DNA from 3 places in the Mesorhizobium sp. M2A.F.Ca.ET.046.03.2.1 genome. Region 2 is predicted to be linked to each of the others. Evidence: riboswitches for the same ligand, from Rfam matches in the RefSeq annotation. Region 2 holds a riboswitch; each other region holds the start of a gene.
What was found. A riboswitch is a leader RNA that binds a small molecule or an ion and turns the genes downstream of it on or off. The one in region 2 is predicted to bind thiamine pyrophosphate.
Positions count from the first base shown of each region.

Region 1: it holds a riboswitch for thiamine pyrophosphate, as region 2 does, so the genes downstream of both, thiC (phosphomethylpyrimidine synthase ThiC) here and EJ072_RS35465 (YkoF family thiamine/hydroxymethylpyrimidine-binding protein) in region 2, are expected to answer to the same signal.
Region 3: it holds a riboswitch for thiamine pyrophosphate, as region 2 does, so the genes downstream of both, thiB (thiamine ABC transporter substrate binding subunit) here and EJ072_RS35465 (YkoF family thiamine/hydroxymethylpyrimidine-binding protein) in region 2, are expected to answer to the same signal.

Region 1 covers NZ_CP034449.1:3,424,662-3,427,928, forward strand. Annotated here, with positions in the region: gene thiC (phosphomethylpyrimidine synthase ThiC) at 1-1,467, opposite strand, end outside; TPP riboswitch at 1,571-1,687, opposite strand; gene EJ072_RS16495 (hypothetical protein) at 1,809-2,036, opposite strand; gene EJ072_RS37525 (hypothetical protein) at 2,699-3,160, opposite strand.
Region 2 covers NZ_CP034449.1:7,327,574-7,330,840, forward strand. Annotated here, with positions in the region: gene EJ072_RS35455 (ABC transporter ATP-binding protein) at 1-103, opposite strand, end outside; gene EJ072_RS35460 (ABC transporter permease) at 100-969, opposite strand; gene EJ072_RS35465 (YkoF family thiamine/hydroxymethylpyrimidine-binding protein) at 1,208-1,816, opposite strand; TPP riboswitch at 1,807-1,919, opposite strand; gene EJ072_RS35470 (GSU2403 family nucleotidyltransferase fold protein) at 2,116-3,204, shown strand.
Region 3 covers NZ_CP034449.1:3,927,085-3,930,351, forward strand. Annotated here, with positions in the region: gene EJ072_RS18715 (ABC-F family ATP-binding cassette domain-containing protein) at 1-642, opposite strand, end outside; gene EJ072_RS18720 (thiamine diphosphokinase) at 653-1,297, opposite strand; TPP riboswitch at 1,428-1,533, shown strand; gene thiB (thiamine ABC transporter substrate binding subunit) at 1,577-2,587, shown strand; gene thiP (thiamine/thiamine pyrophosphate ABC transporter permease) at 2,810-3,267, shown strand, end outside.

The sequences.
Region 1 (3,267 bases), 3.5 Mb from region 2:
AGTGATCACCCCAATCTTGACGTCGTTGCGGTCGGGAAGGCCGAGATGCTCTTTCGGCGTGACGTAGCAAAGCATTGCGGTGCCGAACCAGCCTATCATGGCGGCACCTATCCCTGAGGTGATGTGGTCATAGCCCGGCGCGATGTCGGTCGTCAGCGGCCCCAACGTGTAGAACGGCGCCTCACCGCACACTGCGAGCTGCTTGTCCATGTTCTGCCTGATCTTGTGCATGGGGACATGGCCCGGGCCTTCGATCATCACCTGGCAGTCCTTTGCCCAGGCAATCTTGGTGAGTTCTCCAAGTGTTTCCAGTTCGGCGAATTGCGCCGCGTCGTTCGCATCGGCGATTGAACCGGGACGAAGGCCGTCGCCGAGCGAGAAGGAAACGTCATAGGCTCTGGCGATGTCGCAGATCTCCTCGAAATGCTCGTAGAGGAAGCTCTCCCGGTGATGGTGCAGGCACCATTTGGCCATGATCGAGCCGCCGCGCGAGACGATGCCCGTGACCCGGTCGACGGTCAGCGGTATGTAGTGCAGCCGCACGCCGGCGTGGATGGTGAAATAGTCGACGCCTTGCTCGGCCTGCTCGATCAGCGTGTCGCGATAGACCTCCCAGTTGAGGTCCTCGGCGATGCCGCCGACCTTTTCGAGCGCCTGATAGAGCGGCACCGTGCCGATCGGCACCGGTGCATTGCGCACGATCCAGTCGCGGATGTTGTGGATGTTGCGGCCGGTCGACAGGTCCATCACCGTATCGGCGCCCCAGCGGATCGCCCACACCATCTTTTCGACCTCTTCGGCCATCGACGATGTGACAGCCGAGTTACCGATGTTGGCGTTGATCTTCACCAGGAAATTTCGCCCGATGATCATCGGTTCGCTCTCGGGATGATTGATGTTGGCGGGAATGATTGCGCGTCCGCGCGCCACCTCGTCGCGCACGAATTCGGGTGTGACGAAATCTGGGATCGCCGCGCCGAAGGCTTCGCCGTCGCGTTGCAGCTTGCCGCGCATCACCTCGCGGCCGAGATTCTCGCGGATGGCTACGAACTCCATTTCTGGCGTGATGATGCCGGCGCGCGCATAGGCAAGTTGGGTCACCGCCTTGCCCTGCTTGGCCTTGAGCGGCCGATTGCGTATCGGAAATTCCGGTGTCAGGCGCTCGCCGGTGGCGAATCCATTGTCTTCCGGCCGGACGTGGCGGCCGTCATAGGCTTCGACATCGCAACGCGCCGTGACCCATTCGTGGCGAAGCCGGGCAAGGCCTTTTTCGATGCTGGTTTGGACTGATGGATCGGTGTAGGGGCCGGACGGATCGTAGACGGTGACGGGCGGTTCGCCGGCCGTCGGATGGACGGAAATCTCGCGCATCGGCACCCTGATCTGCGGGTAGAGGACGCCGGGCTTGTGGATTTTCCGCGAGGCGGGCAGTGGTCCCGTCGACACGGCGGGGGTGAGGGCATTCATCGTGAGGCTCCTTTGCTCATGCATTGGAGACCCAGTTCTGTGCCGGAAGGATGAAAAGACGCTTCTGTAGACCTGCTGCAGCAGGACCTCGGGCGTAAACTCCCGCAAAGCGCTTGCACCGTCCCTACGCCAGTATGAACTGGATCAGGTTCAACGGGTCACTGCGCCGCGAAAGCCAGCAGTATCTCAGCCCCTTACCGGGACTCCCCTGGTGAATGCCTCAAGTTGAATGGGCCGGTGCTGCTTTGTCAAGCGCCTTCGGGCGCCTTCGGGCGCCTTCGGCCGGTGGCGACGTCCGGCGGCCGGCCGAGCGGAGAGCTCGCGCATGCATCGGGGACAAGTCACGCCCCGTAGACCAGGGCTGGAATGGCCAAAGTCTCATTCGCTTCGTGAAGGATGGAAAAACTGTATCGGCCATGTGCGTCGAGATCGACCGAGTAGCTCAGGCGGTCACGGATGTGGTTATCCTGGTCGAAGGCGACGATTTGCGGCTTCAGCGAGGTGATTTGCACCACGTCCAGGTAGATGGAGTTGCAGATATGATCTGGTCGTCGGGCTGGCAGGTGCAAGCGGCCGCTCTATTCAGGATGCGGCATCGGCGGCGTTCCCGATACCAATGATATCTTGCGGGCAACTTATGCAATCACCGGCTTCGTAAAACCCGACGGCGGCGGCCGTGTCCTGGCGCTGAGGATGTGCCGCTGTTCCAGCAGAGAAATCGCGTGGGCGCGGAGTTTTCGCTCTGCGAGGAAGAGTTGACGCAATCGTTTAGCTTGCTTGCAGTTCGTAGAGACCCGCCTTTGAAAGCAACTAAGCTATTGCATTGATATGTTGGTGCGCGATCGATCGCTACATAGCCGGCCGCCATTATCCGAGTATTGATCCGCCGGTGTTCGTGTTGCCGTATATGGCAATCCCTGCGAGATCGTCGCGGCCGGATCGGCCGCACCCTCTAGTCATAAAAGGGGAAGCGACCGAGAATTCCGCTGCCGAAAACTTCTCTGGCTTGGCTATGCATGCGGTAGATGAGATCGCCGCCTACCGCGACCTGGTCGAGGAAGGCATCGACGCCCAGTTCGGACAGCCTGGTTATCGCAATGCGTTAGCGGCTCAGACTTGCGGTCTCGAGAGCGGCCTTTGGGGGTCACCTCTTTTTTGTTTCAGAGGTTGGAAGACGGCTGCTCGTTACCCAATAGAAATGGCGACTACGGAACGCGATCGATCGCGGCCATCAGGAAACACCTGTCTTCGGCTCAACCTCGACATGGCGTCCGATCGACCGCAGATATACAGCTATCTCGTCCATGAGATGATCGCGTTCGCCGTAGATCTCAGCAATCCTGCGCAGCTGTGGCTCGACGGACCTCCGTTGCGCCGGCGTCAAATCAGCATCGCCAAAGACATATCCCAAGTTGCCAATCGCGCAAATGTTGCAGCCGGCCTCCACAACTGCTTGCACGAATGCCGGAATGTCTTTTTCTTGCATAGTCTTCATGTCGAACCTCTCGTGAATGGCGTGCTTGCGCGCCCATGCTGCCTTTTCAGCGTGTCCTCTGGGCGGCGCAAGCCTTGAGCGTAATTGTGCCGGGCAACCTCGACTATCCCGTCTGCCACGCTCTTTAGAGTCGGTGGGGTCTGGTGATTGCAGGCTGGGCCACTCAAAAGCCTGCAAGAAGAAAGTCATGGCGACCATTGCTCAAGATCGCGAGGGTGCGTGCAAGACCTTCCGTTGGCAGTCATGCACGCTCACCCAGCAACTGGGTATTGAGCAACTGGGTCTCACGTCGCGGGTCTCGTGTG
Region 2 (3,267 bases):
GGATCGACACGAACTCGCCTGCGCCGACATCGAACGAAACGCCGCCAAGAACCTCGAGCGCGCCGAAGTTTTTGCGCACATCGCGAAGCTCGAGCCGGGTCATGGCCGGTGCCCGGAGGGTTCGGCCTTGCGGTCGGCCCTCTCCCAGGGCATGGCGAGGCGCTGCACCAGGACGGCGAGGCCGAACAATGCCAGCGTCAGCGCCGAGCTGACGGCAACGGCGGCAAGCACGAGGTCGGGCCGAAAGTTGTTCTTGGCGCTGAGCATGTAGATGCCCAGCCCCTTCGCGGCGCCCGCATATTCGGCGAAGATCGCGCCCACCACCGCATAGGTGATGGAGATGCGCAGTCCGGCGAAGAAATAGGGCATCGCCGACGGCAGCCGCGCCAGCCAGAATATGCGCGAGCGCCCTGCCCCCATGGCGGCAAGCATCTGGCTTATTTCGGCGCTTGTCGCGGCATAGCCTTCGACCAGCGCCACCATCTTCGGGAAGAAGGTGACCAGCGCGACCAGCAGGATCTTCGGCAAGAGGCCGAAGCCGAACCACAAGGCCACCAGCGGCGCGATCGCCACCAGCGGCAAGGTCTGGCTGGCGATCAGCAGCGGAAACAGCGCGCGGCGCAGCGGGGCCAGGAAGTCGACCAGCGCCGAAAGCACGAAGGCGGCGGCGAGCGAGCAGGCGAAGCCGGCAAGCGTGGCGCGGATGGTGGGAAGCGTGTTTTCGGCGAGTGCCGCGCGGTTCTCCCAGGCCTGCGCCAGCACGCGGGACGGCGCGGGGAGCACGGTGGGCGCAAGGCCGCCGAGACGGGCGTAGAGCTCCCAGGCGAGGAGCAGCAACGCAAACGCGAGGGCGGCGGGAGCGATTTTGGCGAAGGTCGCCGTGAGAGCCAATCTCCCCCCTTGTGGGGGAGATGTCCGGCAGGACAGAGGGGGGCGCGAAGGAACGCCTCCCTGCGAAACTTGCCCCATAGCATCCGACGAAGGCTGCGCTTGCGAACGCCTGACATGCCGGCGGGACAGCGCCCCCCTCTGCCTTGCCAGGCATCTCCCCCACAAGGGGGGAGATTGGCCTTCACCTCGGCTTTCGCCAATGGCCGAAGGCTGCGCTCCCTCTTCAGAGAGGCGGTCAGATATGGGGCCCTCTCCCCCATGCAATAGGTCATACCAAACAGCCACGATAACTCTCCTAGACAGCTCGAGCTTGCGCTCAAACCGCGGTCGGGCTGTTGGCCGAGATGGTGATGTCGAGGGTCACATGCCCCGCGCCGGATCCGAAGCGGCAGAAGGCTTCGTTGAGCGTGGCAAACACTGCGCCGGCGTCGCCGCGCAGCCTGGTGCAGAAGTTCTTGGAACGGTCGAACACGCCGGACTGTTTCAGGAAGTCGATGCAGCCATAGATCTCGTCCATGTGATCGCCCGTGCCCATCACATAGAGCGAGAATTGCGCCGCCACCGCCTGGTCGGTCGAGGGCGTCGACCGCACGGCGCCGAGCGCCGCGCGTTTGCGCTCGTCGAGCGGGACCGCCGGGCCGCCGATCTCGTCGGAACGGCAGATCGGGTCGTCCGGCTCGCCGGGGCAGCCGCGCGAGACGGCGGCCGACAGCACGCAATGCTTGCCGCTTTTGGCCGCCGCCACGAAGAGGTCGCGCATCGCCGGGAACAGCACTTCGGGCGGCCCGACCAGCAGCGTCGAGATGTCGTCGGTCTCGATCCTCAGCCTGTCGCGGTAAGGATCGAGCGCGCCCAACGCGCCGAGGATGACGCCGACGAAATCGTCGGCCATGGGATAAAGGGAAATCTGTGCGCCGGAAAACATGGCCCGCCTCGCTCCGCTGGTATTATCCAGATCAGCTTTAGGGTCCGGAGGCTTGCCGCCACCATCTCAGCCCCGACCGTACGGAGCACCCCTGTGGATGGGCGCGTTAAAGCACTGTTTGCCAGGTTGGGGAAGCGGTTTTTTGCGACGCCAATTGGGCCACGAGTTTCATCTCCCCTAGGGGAGATGCCGGTGGTTATAAGATTTTCACGAATTTCTTATAACGAACTTGCAATCGACTTGGCGGCGCGCAATTATAAGAAAATTTCAGGAATCTTATAACGCACAATAGCAGCGCCATGAAGACCATCGACCTCGCCTACCGCACCCTCTACGCCGAGTTGGTGCAGCGCAGCCTCGATGCTTCCTTCGAGACGGATTTCTCGACGGCGGGCAATTTCGTGCGCGTGCCGGTGAAGGGCCGCGACTACTGGTATTTCGAGGAAACCCGCCCCGAGAAAAAGAGGCGTTATGTCGGTCCGGCCGAGGATCCCGAGATCGCCAGTCGGGTTGCGGCCTTCAGGGAGATCAAGGGCGACCTCAAGAGCCGCCGCAAGCTGGTCTCCACGCTTGTCCGCGATGCCGGCCTGACCGCACCCGAGACCTTCACCGGCGATGTCGTCGAGGCGCTGGAAAAGGCGGGGCTCTTCCGGCTGCGCGCGGTGCTGGTGGGCACCGTCGCTTTCCAGACCTATGCCGGGCATCTCGGGGTGCGATTGCCGGGTGCCGCGCTGCAGACAGGCGATGCCGATTTCGCACAGTTCCATTCCGTTTCGGCCGAAGTGGAAGACAGCATGCCGCCGGTCATCGACGTGCTGAAGGCAGTCGATCCGACGTTTCGCGAAATCCCGCACCGGACCGATGCCGGCCGCGCGACGCAGTACGAGAACGCCTCGCGCTACCGGATCGAGTTCCTCACCCCCAACCGCGGCAGCGACGAGCATGCCGACCGCGCCAGCCTGATGCCTTCGCTCGGCGGCGCCTCGGCGCAGCCGCTGCGCTTCCTCGATTTCCTGATCCGCGACCCGGTGAGGACGGTGCTGCTGCATCGCTCCGGCGTGCCGGTGCTTGTCCCCTCGCCCGAACGCTTCGCCGTTCACAAGCTGATCGTGGCGACCCGCCGCGAGCGAGGCGCGGCGGCGAAGCGGGAGAAGGACCTGCATCAGGCGGGCCTGCTGGTCGAGGCGCTGGATACGACGCGCCGACAGGATGACCTTGCACTGGCTTTCGCGGAAGCGTGGGAGCGCGGCGACGCCTGGCGGGACGCATTGCGGAAGGGCTTGAGCCTGCTGAAGCCGGACAGGCATGAGATGGTCCAGTCGATCTTGGGGCGAGCGCTTGGCGAAATCGGCGTGCAGCTCGAAGGCTTTCCGATGCGGATTGCCTGATCTCAACCTCAAGACGAAGCATATCGTTCAAATTGTACGAACCGCGCTTGACCTGACTTCGTA
Region 3 (3,267 bases), 3.4 Mb from region 2:
CTCCTCCAACACCTGGTCGCGCCATTCCTCGAAATGGGCAAAGCCCTTGTCCAGCCGTCGCGTCTGGCCGCGATCGAGCCAGACGGTGGCGCGGGTGACGCGTTCGAGAAAGCGGCGGTCGTGCGAGATCAGGATCACCGCCGAAGAGGTGCGGGCAAGCTCCTCTTCCAGCCATTCGATCACGGAAAGGTCGAGATGGTTGGTGGGCTCGTCGAGCAGAAGGATGTCGGGTTCCGGCGCCATGACGCGCGCAAGCGCGGCGCGGCGCGCCTCGCCGCCAGACAGGTCGCCCGGCTTCTCCTCGCCGGTGAGGCCGAGATGCTCCATCAGATAGGTGGCGCGATGCGGATCGTCGGCCGGGCCGAGGCCGGCCTCGACATAGGCGCGCACGGTGGCGAAGCCATCCATATCCGGCATCTGCGGCAGATAACGAACGGTCGCCGAGGGTTGGCGGAACACTTCGCCGTCCTGCGGCTCGATCATGCCGGCGGCGATCTTGAGCAGGGTCGACTTGCCCGAGCCGTTGCGGCCGACCAGCGCGATCTTTTCGCCGGCGGAAGCGCTGAGCGCAGCACCGTCGAGCAGCGGGGTGCCGCCGAAGGTCAGTTTAATGCCGTCGAGGTTGAGAAGTGGCGGCGCCATATCTGGAATGTCAGCTTTCGGGAAGAGGATAGGGGTGGGCCAGAAGCAGCGCCCGGCCGCGCTCCAGCGCGATGCCAAGCCGCCCTTTGACCTCGTTTGATATAGTGAGCGAGGAGCCGAACGCCACCTCGACGCGGTCGAGCGGCCATTTGGCGCCGGTGACCGTCAGGCCGGACAGGTCGGAGAAGCCGAGCACCGAAAACAGGGTGCTGTCCGCATAGTCGAAACTGGCTTTGCCAGGCAGGATGGGAACGCCTTCCTGTGCGCCGCTCGTCAGCAACACGGTCGTGCCCGCTTCTGCCAGCCGCACGGCGAGCGCCAGATGCAGGGAGGCATGGTCGGCGCGCTTGCCGCCGAAGGCGCCGGCAAGCACGAGGCTGGTGGCGCCGCGCTGGAGCGCTTCCGCTATTGCAAGCTCGCCATCGGTCATGTCCTTCTCGGCCGGGAAGATTTTTTGTGGGACGGAAGCCAGATCTTCGGGCAGGTTGGCCGGCACCGAGTCGAAATCGCCGACCCAGAGCTCGGGGACAAGGCCCAGCATGCGGGCATGGCCGATGCCGGCGTCGGCGGCGATGACGCGCGAACCAGCGATCTGGCGTTCGAGCCGGGGCGTGCGGATAAGCTCGCCGCCAAGCAGGATGGTGAATGTGCCCATGGCCGTCGCCCTTACCAGCCCGCCGGGGGAAACGGAAGCCGGAAGCGCCGCGCTTCGGTTCCTGCCTCGGAACATTAGCTGCCCGGCAAACTTCCGCTTGCACGCCGCTTCGGCCGGGCCTATCTGTCGAGACGCTCTAACGGGGTGCCGGACGTGATCCGGCTGAGAGGCAATCGAGCCAACCCGCTGAACCTGATCCGGTTTGTACCGGCGGAGGGATTAGACGTTTCGGACCATCCGGCGCCTCAATTCCTTGTCACTCGAACGAAGGAGGCGCCGATGCGCGCGATATTGTCCAAGCTTATTCTCGCAGCCGGTCTTTTGTCGCTTCTGGCCGGTGTTGCGCCTGCCGTCGCCGAGGACAAGCTCACCGTCTATACCTATGAAAGCTTCACTGCCGATTGGGGGCCCGGACCGGCGGTGAAGAAGGAATTCGAAGCCGAATGTGGCTGCGATCTCGAATTCGTCTCGGTCGCCGATGGCGTCGCGCTGCTCAACCGCGTCAAGCTCGAGGGCGCCGGCACCAAGGCCGACATCGTCCTCGGCCTCGACACCAACCTGACCGCGGACGCCAAGGCGAGCGGGCTGTTCGCGCCGCATGGCGACGTCTCGGGTATCAACGTGCCGGGCGGCTGGAGCGACGACACTTTCGTGCCGTTCGACTATGGCTATTTCGCCGTCGTCTATGACACGCAGAAGCTAAAAGTCCCGCCGAAGAGCCTGAAGGACCTGATCGAGGGTAGCGGCACCGACAAGATCGTCATCCAGGATCCGCGCACCTCGACGCCCGGCCTCGGCCTGCTCTTGTGGGTGAAGTCTGTCTATGGCGACAAGGCGCCGGAGGCCTGGGCCAAGCTCAAGACGAAAGTGCTGACGGTGACGCCGGGTTGGAGCGAGGCCTATGGCCTGTTCACCAAGGGCGAGGCGCCGATGGTGCTCTCCTACACCACCTCGCCGGCCTATCACATGGTGGCCGAGAACACCGAGCGCTATCAGGCGGCGTCCTTCGAGGAAGGCGAATACCTGCAGATCGAGGTTGCCGGCATCACCACGACGGGTGCCAAGAACCCGCTGACGCAAAAGTTCATCGCCTTCATGACCGGGCCGAAATTCCAGGACGTCATCCCGGAAACCAACTGGATGTTCCCGGCCGGCAAGACCGACAAGCCGCTCAACCCGGCCTTCGACAAACTGGTCAAGCCGACCAAGACCCTGCTGTTCAGCCCGGAGGAGGTTGCCGCCAACCGCAAGGCGTGGGCGGATGAGTGGCTGGCGGTGATGAGCAAGTAGGCTGCGATGCTTGCGCCAAGGCCCCCCTCTCTGTCCTGCCGGACATCTCCCCCTCAAGGGGGAGATTGGCTGTCACGCCGGCTTTCGCCCATCTCCGACGTTGCAGGATCGAGCGGGGCGTCGACGCTGCCAATCTCCCCCCTAGAGGGGGAGATGGCCGGCAGGACAGAGGGAGGCGCGAAGGAACGCGGCGTTGCCTAGCTGAAGCTCGCATGGTGCGGCGTGCACTCCGCGCGTGACTCCCGCGTCACCGCCAGTGTCGTCGCGCTCGCGGCCATCGCCGCGCTCATCGGCGGCGCCTTCGCTGGCCTCATCCTCGAAGGCGCGCACGACCTCTCCGGCGCTGCCGCCGCCTTCGACGGCTACCTCCTGCGCGTGGCCCGCTTCACGCTGTGGCAAGCATTGCTCTCGACGCTGCTGTCGGTCGCGCCGGCGCTGCTGGTGGCACGCGCGCTTTCAAGGCATCCGGCCTTTCCCGGGCGTCGCCTGATCCTGCAGCTCTTCACCGTGCCGCTGGCGTTGCCGGCGATCGTCGCGGCGCTCGGCATATTGGCGCTTTACGGCCGCGCCGGGTACTTTGCCGGCGTCTTCGCCCGGTTCGGCGGCGGAGAGTGGCCCGGCATCTACGGCCTCTCCGGCATCCTGGTCGCGCATGTCTTCTTCAACCTGCCTCTGGCGAC